2 regions of the Anaerostipes sp. 494a genome follow, and region 2 is predicted to be linked to the other one. Evidence: predicted binding sites of a transcription regulator. Region 2 holds the regulator's gene; the other holds the start of a gene.
The links. The regulator HrcA, encoded in region 2, represses chaperone genes, less so after heat shock. The targets are predictions, from matches to a motif close to TGTTAGCACTCNNNNNNNNNGAGTGCTAACA.
Positions count from the first base shown of each region.

Region 1: htpG (molecular chaperone HtpG) is a predicted target of HrcA. The motif match lies at 2,139-2,169, and genes of this name have one in related genera.

Region 1 is NZ_MJIF01000001.1:2,155,333-2,161,532, forward strand. Features, by position in the region: gene htpG (molecular chaperone HtpG) at 32-2,026, opposite strand; gene BHF70_RS10915 (hypothetical protein) at 2,278-3,597, shown strand; gene BHF70_RS10920 (glycosyltransferase family 52) at 3,598-5,295, shown strand; gene BHF70_RS10925 (acylneuraminate cytidylyltransferase family protein) at 5,258-5,929, shown strand; gene BHF70_RS10930 (aldolase catalytic domain-containing protein) at 5,922-6,200, shown strand, end outside.
Region 2 is NZ_MJIF01000001.1:166,686-172,885, forward strand. Features, by position in the region: gene BHF70_RS00945 (hypothetical protein) at 1-436, shown strand, start outside; gene BHF70_RS00950 (hypothetical protein) at 543-728, shown strand; gene BHF70_RS12575 (hypothetical protein) at 1,039-1,566, shown strand; gene BHF70_RS00960 (hypothetical protein) at 1,585-1,812, shown strand; gene hrcA (heat-inducible transcriptional repressor HrcA) at 2,041-3,072, shown strand; gene grpE (nucleotide exchange factor GrpE) at 3,089-3,664, shown strand; gene dnaK (molecular chaperone DnaK) at 3,724-5,586, shown strand; gene dnaJ (molecular chaperone DnaJ) at 5,609-6,200, shown strand, end outside.

The DNA of each region.
Region 1 (6,200 bases), 2.0 Mb from region 2:
GGATGGTGTTTTAAATTGAATAAAGTCAATATTATTTGGTCAGCATTTCCATAATCTGATTGCTTCGTATGATGAATTTCGTCATTGCTTCTGGTTCTAATGGTTTGTGGCTTAACATTGCCAGATCATAGAGCTGTTCGCAGATGATTTTTGCATTGTCAGCATCTCCATGTTCAAATAGGTATTTAACAAGCTTATTATTTGCATTTAATGTGAGAGATTCCTGAGAACCGCCAAACATATTTGGATCCATTCCCGGCATACCATACATTTTCATCATATCCTGCATACGTCTGCTTTCTTCTGAAAGTGTGATAATGGAAGAAATTTTCTCATCTTTTAATTTTTCCACATGGACATCCAGATTATCTTTTTCAAGGGTTTTACGGAATAAATCAGTTAATGCATTTGTAATATCTTCCAGTTCTTTTTCATCTACATTTTCTTTCAATGCATCTTCTACATCTGCATCAATGCGCTTAAATTTAATATGCTGATTCTGCTGTTCGATTTGTGTAATAAAGGCAGAGTCAATATTATGAGTTAAGATGACAGCATCCATACTCTGTTCTTTGAACATATTGATGTACTGGCTTTGCTGCACTTCATCTGTAATATAATACAGGGTAGTAATATCGTCATCATTTGCCGGTGCCGGTACCAGATCACTTAATGTTACATACTTATGTTCAATGTTTTTAAACAGGATGTAATCTTTGATCTTATCTGAAAATTTCTGATCGCGAATAAAACCGAACTTGATAAATGGACTGATATCGTCCCAGTATTTTTCATAAGATTCACGATCTGTCTTGCACATACCGGTTAATTTATCTGCAACCTTCTTTGTGATGTAATCAGAAATTTTCTTTACAAAGCCATCGTTCTGCAGAGCACTTCTGGATACATTTAATGGAAGATCCGGACAATCAATGACACCTTTTAACAGCATCAGGAATTCAGGAATCACTTCTTTAATATTATCGGCAATAAATACCTGACTGTTGTAAAGTTTAATGGTACCTTCGATAGAATCATATTCTGTATTGATCTGAGGGAAATAAAGGATTCCTTTCAGATTAAATGGATAATCCATGTTTAGATGAATCCAGAATAATGGTTCCTTAAAATCATGGAAGACTTTATGATAAAATTCTTTATATTCCTCGTCTGTACAATCATTTGGGTGTTTCATCCATAATGGATTAGTGTCGCTTAAAGAAACAGGACGTTTGTTGATTTTAACCATTTCTCTTGCTGGAGAAATTTCTACGGTTTCCTTTGTACCGTCTTCATTTTCTTTTTCCTGGGTTTTTGCATCCTCATGGATATGTTCAACAACCACATCATCGTCTTTTAATTCTTCTTCTGGTATGGTTTCATATTCCTGTTTTCCTTCTACAGAAAGGAAAATCTCATTTGGCATAAAGGAACAGTATTTTTCGATAATTTCTCTTGCACGGTATTCGTTAGCGAATTCTGTACTTTCTTCACTTAGGAAAAGAGTAATTTCTGTTCCAACAGTTTCTTTTGTACCGGTTTTCATATCATATTCTGTTCCGCCATCACATTCCCAGTGTACAGGTTCTGCGCCTTCTTTATAGGAAAGAGTGTCAATATGAACTTCGTCTGCAACCATAAAAGCAGAGTAGAAACCAAGTCCAAAATGCCCGATAATCTGGTCCCCCTCTGTTTTATCTTTATATTTTTCTAAAAACTCAGTTGCACCGGAAAAAGCAATCTGTGTAATGTATTCTTCAACTTCATCGGCAGTCATTCCAAGACCGGTATCAATGAATTTTAAAGTTTTCTTTTCTGGATCGAGAATCACATCTACTTTATTTTTGTGACCTTCTGGGAATTTATATTCTCCCATCATGTCAAGTTTTTTTAATTTTGTTATGGCATCACAACCATTAGAAATTATTTCACGAAAGAAAATGTCATGATCAGAATAAAGCCATTTTTTTATAATAGGAAAAATATTTTCACTGTTAATTGAAAGATTACCATGTTTTGCAGCCATGATAGATACCTCCTTGATGATTAATTGTCAATTTGTGTTTCGTGTTCTACATAATATAGGACACTTGTTATAAAAGGTATTGTAGAGCTATTTTAATGGAAAGTCAAGAGAAAATTAGCACTCGATGAAAAAGAGTGCTAACAAAGAGTGACAAAATTAAGTTTCACCATAATTTAACATAAACTTGATGTTGTGTAAATCTGGCATGCCTATAATATAAAGAAATGTTAGGAAAAAAGGAGAAAGATAAGATGTCATTTACAGCGGAATGGGCAGATGCCCAGAATCTGTGGGAGATAAGAGGTTATGGGAAACACGATGCAGTAAATTATGTTAGGACATTTTTAGGACATGACCAGGTTTATGTTCCGATGAAAGAAGTATTGATTTTTGAAACAATTCCGGATGTGTACAGAGCGAATCCTTTTATGAAACAGGCGATGGATGCAATTCATTACAATCATATAGAGATTATTGCCTACGATGATGGAAAAAAGGGTTCTTTACATAAATATCAGGAAATTCTGAAAAATTGTGGATATTCTTATATAGAAAAAATTGCTTTGGCTTCGGAATTTGGACAGAGAAAATGTAATTTTCAATTTTTTAAGAAAATGATTGCTACATACAATCCGAAAGGAAACAAGTATGGAATGATTTCAAATCGTATGAATTTTTTCGCAAAAATTAATCATTTGGACTTTCTTCTATATAAATCACCAGATGTTTATCCATATCGTTACTATTTTGGAAAAAAGCTAAAGAAAACAGAACAAATTTTTACAAACTTTATTAATGAACAGTTATTTAACGGTAGCATAAAAGAGTCAAAAGGATATCACTTTGGATATGCCTTTGAAGGAATTTTATGCTATGGATTTTTGCGCTTTATAAAGAACTGGAAGGAAACAAATCAAATTGGGAATCTGTACTTTACAGAAACTTCCAGTACTCTTTGTCAGGCATATGCAAATCTTTATCCTGATGACGATGTGGAAATTATTTATATTGAACAGCGGACCCAGCGAAATATGGCTTTAACTGAATATTTGCAAAGAAATGTTCAGAAATATGGAATGGTCGTAGATTTTTCCATTCAGGACGATCTAAAAGAATATTTGCAGAATAAAGTTGGAAAAGATGTTAAAGTATGTAATCTTAAAGATTTTTTCGGAAAAAAAGTATCCGAAAAATATTATCAAGATATTCATCGAGCAGTAGAAATGGCAAGAGAATCCAGCTTTTATGTGGAATATTATCGACAGAATCTTCCTGTGTGGAAGGAGGAAAAAGAAGATCTGAAATCCATTCGAAATCGCCAGGAAATACAGCGTGGTATTTTTGATTTTGTCTGGCAGTTTAATACCTACATAAAAGGATATGTAGAGGATACTGCCTATGGAGCATCTTTTGCTTCGTTTATCGGGAAAGTTCTTCATTATGCTTTTGACGAAGTGGAACGTTCGAAACCACACTTAGAACCAGTGCAGGCCATTGTTCAATCCAAAGCAGCCAAAGATACTTATCATATAATCAAAAGATTTTATCAGAAAATGAAAAGGAGTGCATAGATGGTTTTATATATTGGAGCATCTCTATATCACATTTTATGTTTTTCGATACATAAATTATTAAATCATCCCACAGAGAAAGCCGTGTTGATTATCGGGGATAATATCTTTTCCAAAAGTGGAATGAAAGAATTAAAAAGGAATCTGGAGGCATCAGGGATATTTCATCAGGTAATCGTTTTAAATTTTATCGAAGGTGCTTATGACAATCCTTATAAATTAAATGAAGATTCTCCGGGAGAAAAAGTAGATAGTTATATTCAGTGGAATGAACAGTGGATTGAGAACTGGATGAGAAAAAAGAAGATTGATTTAAGTCACTTTACAGAGTTTAATTCAGCAATTGATCACAGACATATGGGAATGTATTTGTTATCTAAAAAAATTCCATATCAATATTTTGAGGATGGAAATGGATTATTATCTAGAGAATCTGTTCAGCTTGATTTTCATAAAAAAGCTCAATATGCATCTTATGCAGTGACAGTGAGATTACATGCACTGGGAAATAGTCAGTATGTGACCAAAAAATATGCCAATGCCAGTGCACAGCAGCCGGGATTTTATGACGAAAAAATGGAAGATTTTAATGTTATTCAATTATTTCCTAAACTTGCACCAGATTGGAGAGATAAGGTGTTAAAAATGTTTAATGCCAGGAAATTACAGGTGAAAGGAAATAAGCAGCCGGTACTGTATTTAACCAGATATGTAAGATATCTGCAGAATCCTACAATGGATAATCATCATTTTATATCTGCAATGATCCTGGATCTGTTTGCAAAAGAATCCCCTGTTATTATAAAACCTCATCCGAGAGATTTTTCTGGGAGATACCGGGATTTATTTCCTGATGCAGTGGTACTGGATAAACATTTTCCATCAGAATTGCTTCCATTTATATATGATGGAAAGTTTGAAAAGATTATTACTACGGGATCTACTGCCATTGACGCATTGATGGATTATACAGATGAATTAATTAAGTTAGATGTAGGATTTGAAAATAAAATAGATGCAATTTATCAGTATATTGGAGCAGTGCAACTGGTACAGAAAATTTTCCCGGGAATTTCTCCGGAAGAAATAGGGATTATAGGCTGCCTGAGAGAATTCATTGATCCGTTGTGTCAGCAGTTCTTAGGTTTCAGGATTCCAGAGCCGGTTTTAGGAAGGAATTATAAGGTGGTTCTGGCAGATGATGTAACAGAACCACTGCCATCGGCTGATTGTGTTTGTTATCTTAACACAAAACAGGATTACTATTTTGCAGATGTGATGCAAGAATCATTTGATGATATTTTTTATTTAAATATTCAGGTTATGCCGGAAGAAGATCCATGTTATGGAAAGAAAAAAGAAACAGCTGTTTATATAAAGACAGATTGTCTGGAAATAAAAGAAAAGATAGAACATTTTTATCATAAAACAGTTTTTCCGCGAACGGGTATTTCTATGACTATGGGAACAGGAGAGAAAGAAAAACAGGAATATTTGACAATGCTTTCAGAAATATTCTGGATAAAATGCAGGAGAGAAAGAGAAAATCCTGAGATTGTATTTCCGGTTATGTCCGAAATAAAAAGAAAAATTACAAAAGAAGATGTGAAATCTTTACGACAGTTGTTAGCTGTCATGAGAAGAAAGGAAAAGGAAGAAAATGAAGATAACTGCATTTGTACCAATGAAATTAAATAATGAGAGGCTTCCAGGAAAGAATACAAAACCATTTACAAATGGAAAGCCATTGTGCCACTACATATTAAACACACTTTTAAAAGTAAAAGGAATTGACGAAATTTATGTATATTGTTCAGATCCAACAATTCTTTTGTATCTGCCAAAAGGTGTAAAATTTTTAATGAGAGATCCTAAACTGGATGGAAGCCAGGTTAAGATTAATGAAGTTTTACAGGCATTTGCTAAAGATGTTCCATCAGATATTTATATACTAACTCATGCTACAGCTCCTTTTATCAAACCAGAGACAATAAAAGAAGGAATTGATGCTGTAAAGTCAGAAGAATATGATTCTGCGTTAACTGTAATTAAACAGCAGGATTTCTTTTGGATGGATGGTAAACCATGGAATTACGATACAAAAGAGATTCCAAGAACTCAGGACCTGAAACCGCTTTATCGGGAAACAACAGGGCTTTATATTTATGAAGAACATTTAATAAAAGAAGAAAACCGTCGGATTGGTGAAAAACCAAAACTTTTAGAGGCAGACTGGATGGAGGCAGTGGATATTAACAATCCGGAAGATTTTGTGATTGCGGATGCTATATTTAATCATTGTATCCGGACAGGAGGAAAAAAATATGAATAAAATATCGATTCTTGATTGTACATTAAGAGATGGTGGATATGTAAATGATTTTGATTTTTCAAAAGGAACCATTCAGACAATCATCTCCAAACTTGGAAAAGCACATATGGATATTATTGAATGTGGATTTTTAAGAGATATTATATATGATGAAAATAAATCATTATATAGTGATGTTGAACAGATTACACCGTTGATAAAAACAAAGAAAAAGCATTCCATGTATGTTGCAATGATTGTAACAGGTACTATTTCAGCTTCACAAATTGCA
Region 2 (6,200 bases):
ATTATGTATTATGATGTCAGTATTATGTTTCTTTGGAATAGGGAATAAGGTAAGTGCAGCGGAGAATTCTAATGCGGATTTGGAGTATTCTTCGGTGATTCTGGAAGATGGATTTACGGAAGAATGGACAGAAGATACAGGGATTTCTCCGTTTGCCGTAAAGACAGGAGTGAATTGGACGGTAAAGCCAAAAACTTTGAAAAAGAGCGGGGGATTTAAGAAAAAGGCAGGAAGCACAATTGAAATTAAAATTAGTGTGAAGCCGGAGAAAAAGGTTTTGATTGGTATTATAAGAGGAAATACACAAAAAATTTATCAATCTACGACAATGGGAGTTTATAAAACATTTAAAATTAAGGAAACGGATACATATCATGTGTTTGTTCAAAATTGCTCATCTGGCAGTATTCAGGCGATTGGATATTATAGGAAATAATGATATAGTACTGTTCAAAATACAACAAGTAAAGTGACTAAAATTTTAGTTGTGTTAACTGGAGGATAATGTTATAATAAAGAAAATAAATGAAATTTAGGAAAGAATGAAGAATATTACGAATAAAATATTTAACTCCTGTGCATTTCAGGGTACCAGTATCATAGATGGAGATGCATTGAAAACCTATGTGAATATAATGAGAATGGTGGAGAATATGAAAGGATTATTAAGAATCAAAAACTGTAAAGGTATTTTTTGTGGTAACGTTTTTATTTATCTGTGGAACTAAAATTGGATTTTTTTGTGATATTTTGATGGAAATTGGGTGCATATGGATTGCCTGAGTGGCATTTTGTTTAGAAGAAGAAAGGAATGGTGATGCATATGATTGATAGAAAATCCATGTAATACAAAGGGTGCCAGCCTATTTTGTATCAAATAGATACAAACAACGTATCACATGGATACTCATATTGTAACAGAAAGTTTGAAAAATACAAATGTAAAAAAGATACTTTTTGACTGTATGATAGGAGAAAGATTATGAATAAGAAAAAATAATATCTTTTATAATAGCTGTATTTGTAAGTTTTACATCTGTGCCAGTTGCAGCAAATGTGGAACAGGAAAACGAGACAATAGTTCAAACAACTCATTCAATAAATACAATTTCTGCTTCTGCGGATTTAGTCTATCAATTAAACAAAGCATCGATTATGTTAGGAAATGGAACTATTAGCGAGGAAGAATATGCAGCCATACTTATTGATATCTATAATTTGGATAATAATATTATTAACAAAGAGAATGTGCTAAAAAGAGCTAGTAGTTCATACTATCCAGAAGTTCAATGTGGATACATTAATTATTCGGGTGTGAAATACTTATATAAAACAGGATTAAAAAAAGCTAAGACTGCTTCAGGTGCTATTTCCTTGTTGATTAGTGCAATACCTGGATGTGGATGGGGACTTTCAGCTGTTGCTGTAGCTTCTTCATATGGGGGCTACTCATCCTTGGAGAAAGCAGTTCATAAAGCTTATAGTAAAAAAAAGGGAATAAAAGTATACTATAAAATTCATAAAGCAGTTACAAGTATGAATAAGGTTAGATATGTTGTTGGATAAGATAGGGAGATGGTTATTATGAAAAATGTATTTAAGTTTAAAACATTTCGAAAAAATAGTATTTTTTTATGTTGTTTTCTAGTTGTGATTTCCTTATTGGACTATTTTGACAAAACAATTCCATCTACTATCGATGAAATCATAACAAAAGACATATTACTTTTTATTCTGTATTTTTTACTATGTTTTATGATTGATGTGGTAAAAGAGAAAAGGAATAAGAAAAATAAAAAAAGTAAAGAATAGAAAATGAAGAAATTAGCTGCCACAGTCCTTGGTTTTAAGGACTGTGGCAGCTTGTTGTATTCTAAAGTTTTATGTCTGAACGCAAATATCATTTTATGCTTCAGAATAGATTAGAAAAATTTCAAAAAAATGTTTAGAAAAGGTTGACAATAAAAAACAAAAGTGATACCTTAAACATAGATGTTAGCACTCAGTGTTATTGAGTGCTAATAACAGGGAGGGAAAGATATGGAATTGAATGATCGTAAAAAGTTAATATTAAAAGCGATTATTGCCAATTATCTCGAAACTGGTGAGCCGGTAGGATCAAGAACCATTTCCAAACATCCGGATCTGAAGCTTAGCTCAGCTACCATTCGTAATGAGATGGCGGATCTGGAGGATATGGGATTTATTCTGCAGCCTCACACGTCAGCAGGTAGGATTCCTTCCGATGCAGGATATCGTTTTTATGTAGATCAGCTGATGATGGAGAGAGAAACTGATCATGAAGAAAAACAGGCATTAATTCAAAAAGTAGATAAGATGGAAGTCTTATTGAAACAGGTGGCTAATGTACTGGCAAGCAATACGAATTATGCAACAATGGTTTCTTCGCCTCATTATCAGAATGTAACATTAAAATTCGTACAGCTGTCTCAGGTAGATCACAGACATTTGCTGGCAGTTATAGTGACACAAGGGAACATTGTGAAGAATAAAATGATTTCTGTAGAGGAACCATTGTCTAATGAAGATGTTTTGAAGCTGAATGTATTGTTGAATACATTTCTGCAGGGACTTTCTTTACGAGATATTAATCTGGAACTGATTCAGACGATGCGTGATCAGGCTGGAATCCGACAGGATGTTTTGGAGCGGATTTTAGAAGAAGTTGCCAAAACGATTCATGAAGCAGACCGAATGGAAATATACACAGGAGGTGCTTCCAATATCCTGAGATATCCTGAACTTGGTAATCCGGATCGGGCAACAGAGATTCTGGACACATTAGTGGAGAAAAAGGCATTAACGAAGCTGGTGGATACTACATTAGGTCAGGATGACAATCATCATGGAATACAGGTATACATCGGAGAAGAATCACCGGTACAGAATATGAAAGACTGCAGCATTGTAACTGCAACCTATGAGCTTGCAGAGGGCGGCACAGGAACGGTGGGAATCATCGGACCAAAACGTATGGATTACCGAAAGGTTGTAAAGACTTTGAAGGATCTTACAGAAGAACTTGACGATATTTTTAGAGAAAAAACCTGAGAAAGGAAGTGAAGGAATGAAAGAACAAGAAAAGAATATTCAGGAAGAAGAAAAAGACGTAGAAGAAACTGCGAAAAATATAGAAGAACCAGAAACAGTAAAAGAAGATTCCAAGGAGGAAACTCCAAAGGAAGAAACTGAGGAAGATCAGACAGCAAAACTGGAAGCAGAAATTGCTGACTGGAAAGACAAATATCAGAGACTGATGGCAGAATTTGAAAATGCTAGAAAGCGTACAGCAAAGGAAGCAACACAGCGCTATGATATGGGCGCTATGGGAGTCCTGGAAAAACTTCTTCCAGTAATCGACAATTTTGAGCGAGGGCTGGATGCAGTTTCTGAAGAAGAAAAAGATACAGCATTTGTTCAGGGAATACAGCAGATTTACAAACAGTTAATGTCTGTATTTGATGATCTTGGAGTTTCTGCCATGGATGCAGAAGGAAAAGAATTTGATGCAAATCTCCACAATGCAGTGATGCATATAGAAGATGAAGCATATGGCGAGAATGTTGTAGCAGAAGAATTGCAAAAAGGATACATGTACAAAGAAAACGTACTTCGCCACAGTATGGTAAAAGTAGCAAATTAAAGCCGTCAGGCGATATATTGTTTTATAAATTTTAGATAGATTTTAGGAGGAAATAGATCATGGGTAAAATTATTGGTATTGACTTAGGAACAACAAACAGTTGTGTAGCAGTTATGGAAGGTGGAAAACCTACCGTTATTACAAATGCAGAAGGAATGAGAACAACACCATCTGTTGTAGCATTTACAAAAACAGGAGAACGTGCAATTGGTGAACCTGCAAAACGTCAGGCAGTTACAAATGCAGAAAAGACAATCTCATCCATTAAAAGACATATGGGAACAGATTATAAAGTAACAATTGATGACAAAGCATATTCTCCACAGGAAATCTCTGCAATGATTCTTCAGAAATTAAAATCTGATGCAGAAAACTATCTGGGAGAAAAAGTTACAGAAGCTGTAATTACAGTTCCTGCATACTTCAATGATGCACAGCGTCAGGCAACAAAAGATGCTGGTAAGATTGCAGGACTTGATGTAAAACGTATTATTAATGAACCAACAGCAGCGGCTTTATCTTATGGACTTGATAATGAAGATGAACAGAAAATCATGGTATATGACTTAGGTGGTGGTACATTTGATGTATCTATCATTGAAATCGGTGATGGAGTTATTGAAGTATTATCTACAGCCGGAGATAATAAATTAGGTGGAGATGACTTTGATAATGTAATTACACAGTATATGTTAGATGAGTTCAAGAAACAGGAAGGTGTAGACTTATCTGGAGATAAGATGGCTATGCAGAGATTAAAAGAAGCTGCTGAAAAAGCTAAAAAAGAATTATCTTCTTCTACAACAACAAACATTAACCTTCCATTCATCACTGCAACAGCTGAAGGACCAAAACACTTTGATATGAACCTGACAAGAGCTAAATTTGATGAACTGACAGCAAGCCTTGTTGAAAGAACAGCAGGTCCTGTAAATGCTGCTTTAAATGATGCTGGAATGACAGCTTCTGAATTAAGCAAAGTATTATTAGTTGGTGGTTCTACACGTATCCCTGCAGTACAGGATAAAGTACAGCAGTTAACAGGAAAAGAACCTTTCAAAGGAATCAACCCAGACGAATGTGTAGCAATCGGTGCATCTATCCAGGGTGGTAAATTAGCAGGAGACGCAGGTGCGGGAGACATTCTGTTACTGGATGTAACACCATTATCACTTTCTATCGAAACAATGGGTGGTGTGGCAACAAGACTGATTGAACGTAATACAACAATCCCTACTAAGAAGAGTCAGATTTTCTCAACAGCAGAAGATAATCAGAGTGCAGTAGATATTAACGTTGTTCAGGGTGAAAGACAGTTTGCAAAAGATAATAAATCTTTAGGAAGATTCAGACTGGATGGTATCGCACCTGCAAGACGTGGAGTGCCTCAGATTGAAGTTACATTTGATATTGATGCAAATGGTATCGTAAATGTATCTGCAAAAGATTTAGGAACAGGAAAAGAACAGCACATTACAATTACAGCCGGATCTAACATGTCTGATGAAGATATCGATAAAGCTGTAAAAGAAGCTGCTGAATTTGAAGCACAGGATAAAAAACGTAAAGAAGCAATTGATGCAAGAAATGAAGCTGATTCTATGGTATTCCAGACAGAAAAAGCTCTGGAAGAAGCAGGAGACAAAGTAGATCCAACAGAAAAAGCAGCAGTTGAAGAAGACCTGAAGGCATTAAAAGACCTGGTAGAACAGACAAAAGATCAGGAAATGACAGATGCACAGGTTGAAGATATGAAAGCTAAAAAGGAAAAATTAATGACAAGTGCACAGAATCTGTTCGCTAAAATGTATGAAGCAGCTGCTCAGGCTCAGCAGGGAGCACCAGAAGGTGCAGCAGATGCAGGGCAGACAGCAGGTGGAGCAGATGATAATGTAGTCGATGGTGATTACAAAGAGGTTTAAGATAAAGAGAAGGTAGACGAATATGGCAGATAAAAGAGATTATTATGAAGTACTTGGTGTAGACCGGAATGCTTCACAGTCAGACATTAAAAAAGCCTACCGAAAACTTGCAAAGAAATATCATCCTGATACTAATCCAGGAGACAAAGAAGCAGAAGCAAAATTTAAAGAAGCTTCTGAAGCATATGAAGTGTTAAGTGATTCTGAGAAAAAAGCGCAGTATGACCAGTTTGGTCATGCTGCCTTTGAACAGGGAGCCGGCGGATTTAACGGTGGCGGATTCGGCGGATTTGATTTCGGCGGAGACATGGGTGATATTTTTGGTGATATTTTCGGAAGTATGTTTGGCGGCGGTCAGAGAGGCGGTGCCAGACAGCAGAATCGTCCTGCACAGGGTGCACATGTCCGTGCAAGAATTCATGTTACTTTTGAAGAAGCCGTTTTTGGTACATCAAAGAAAATTGAAATCACATTAAAGGATGAATGTAGTTCCTGTCATGGAACAGGAGCGAAAGCCGGAACAAGTCCGGAAACCTGTCCGAAATGTGGAGGCCGAGGTCAGATAGTTTATACTCAGCAGTCAATGTTTGGAACTGTTCAGAATGTACAGACCT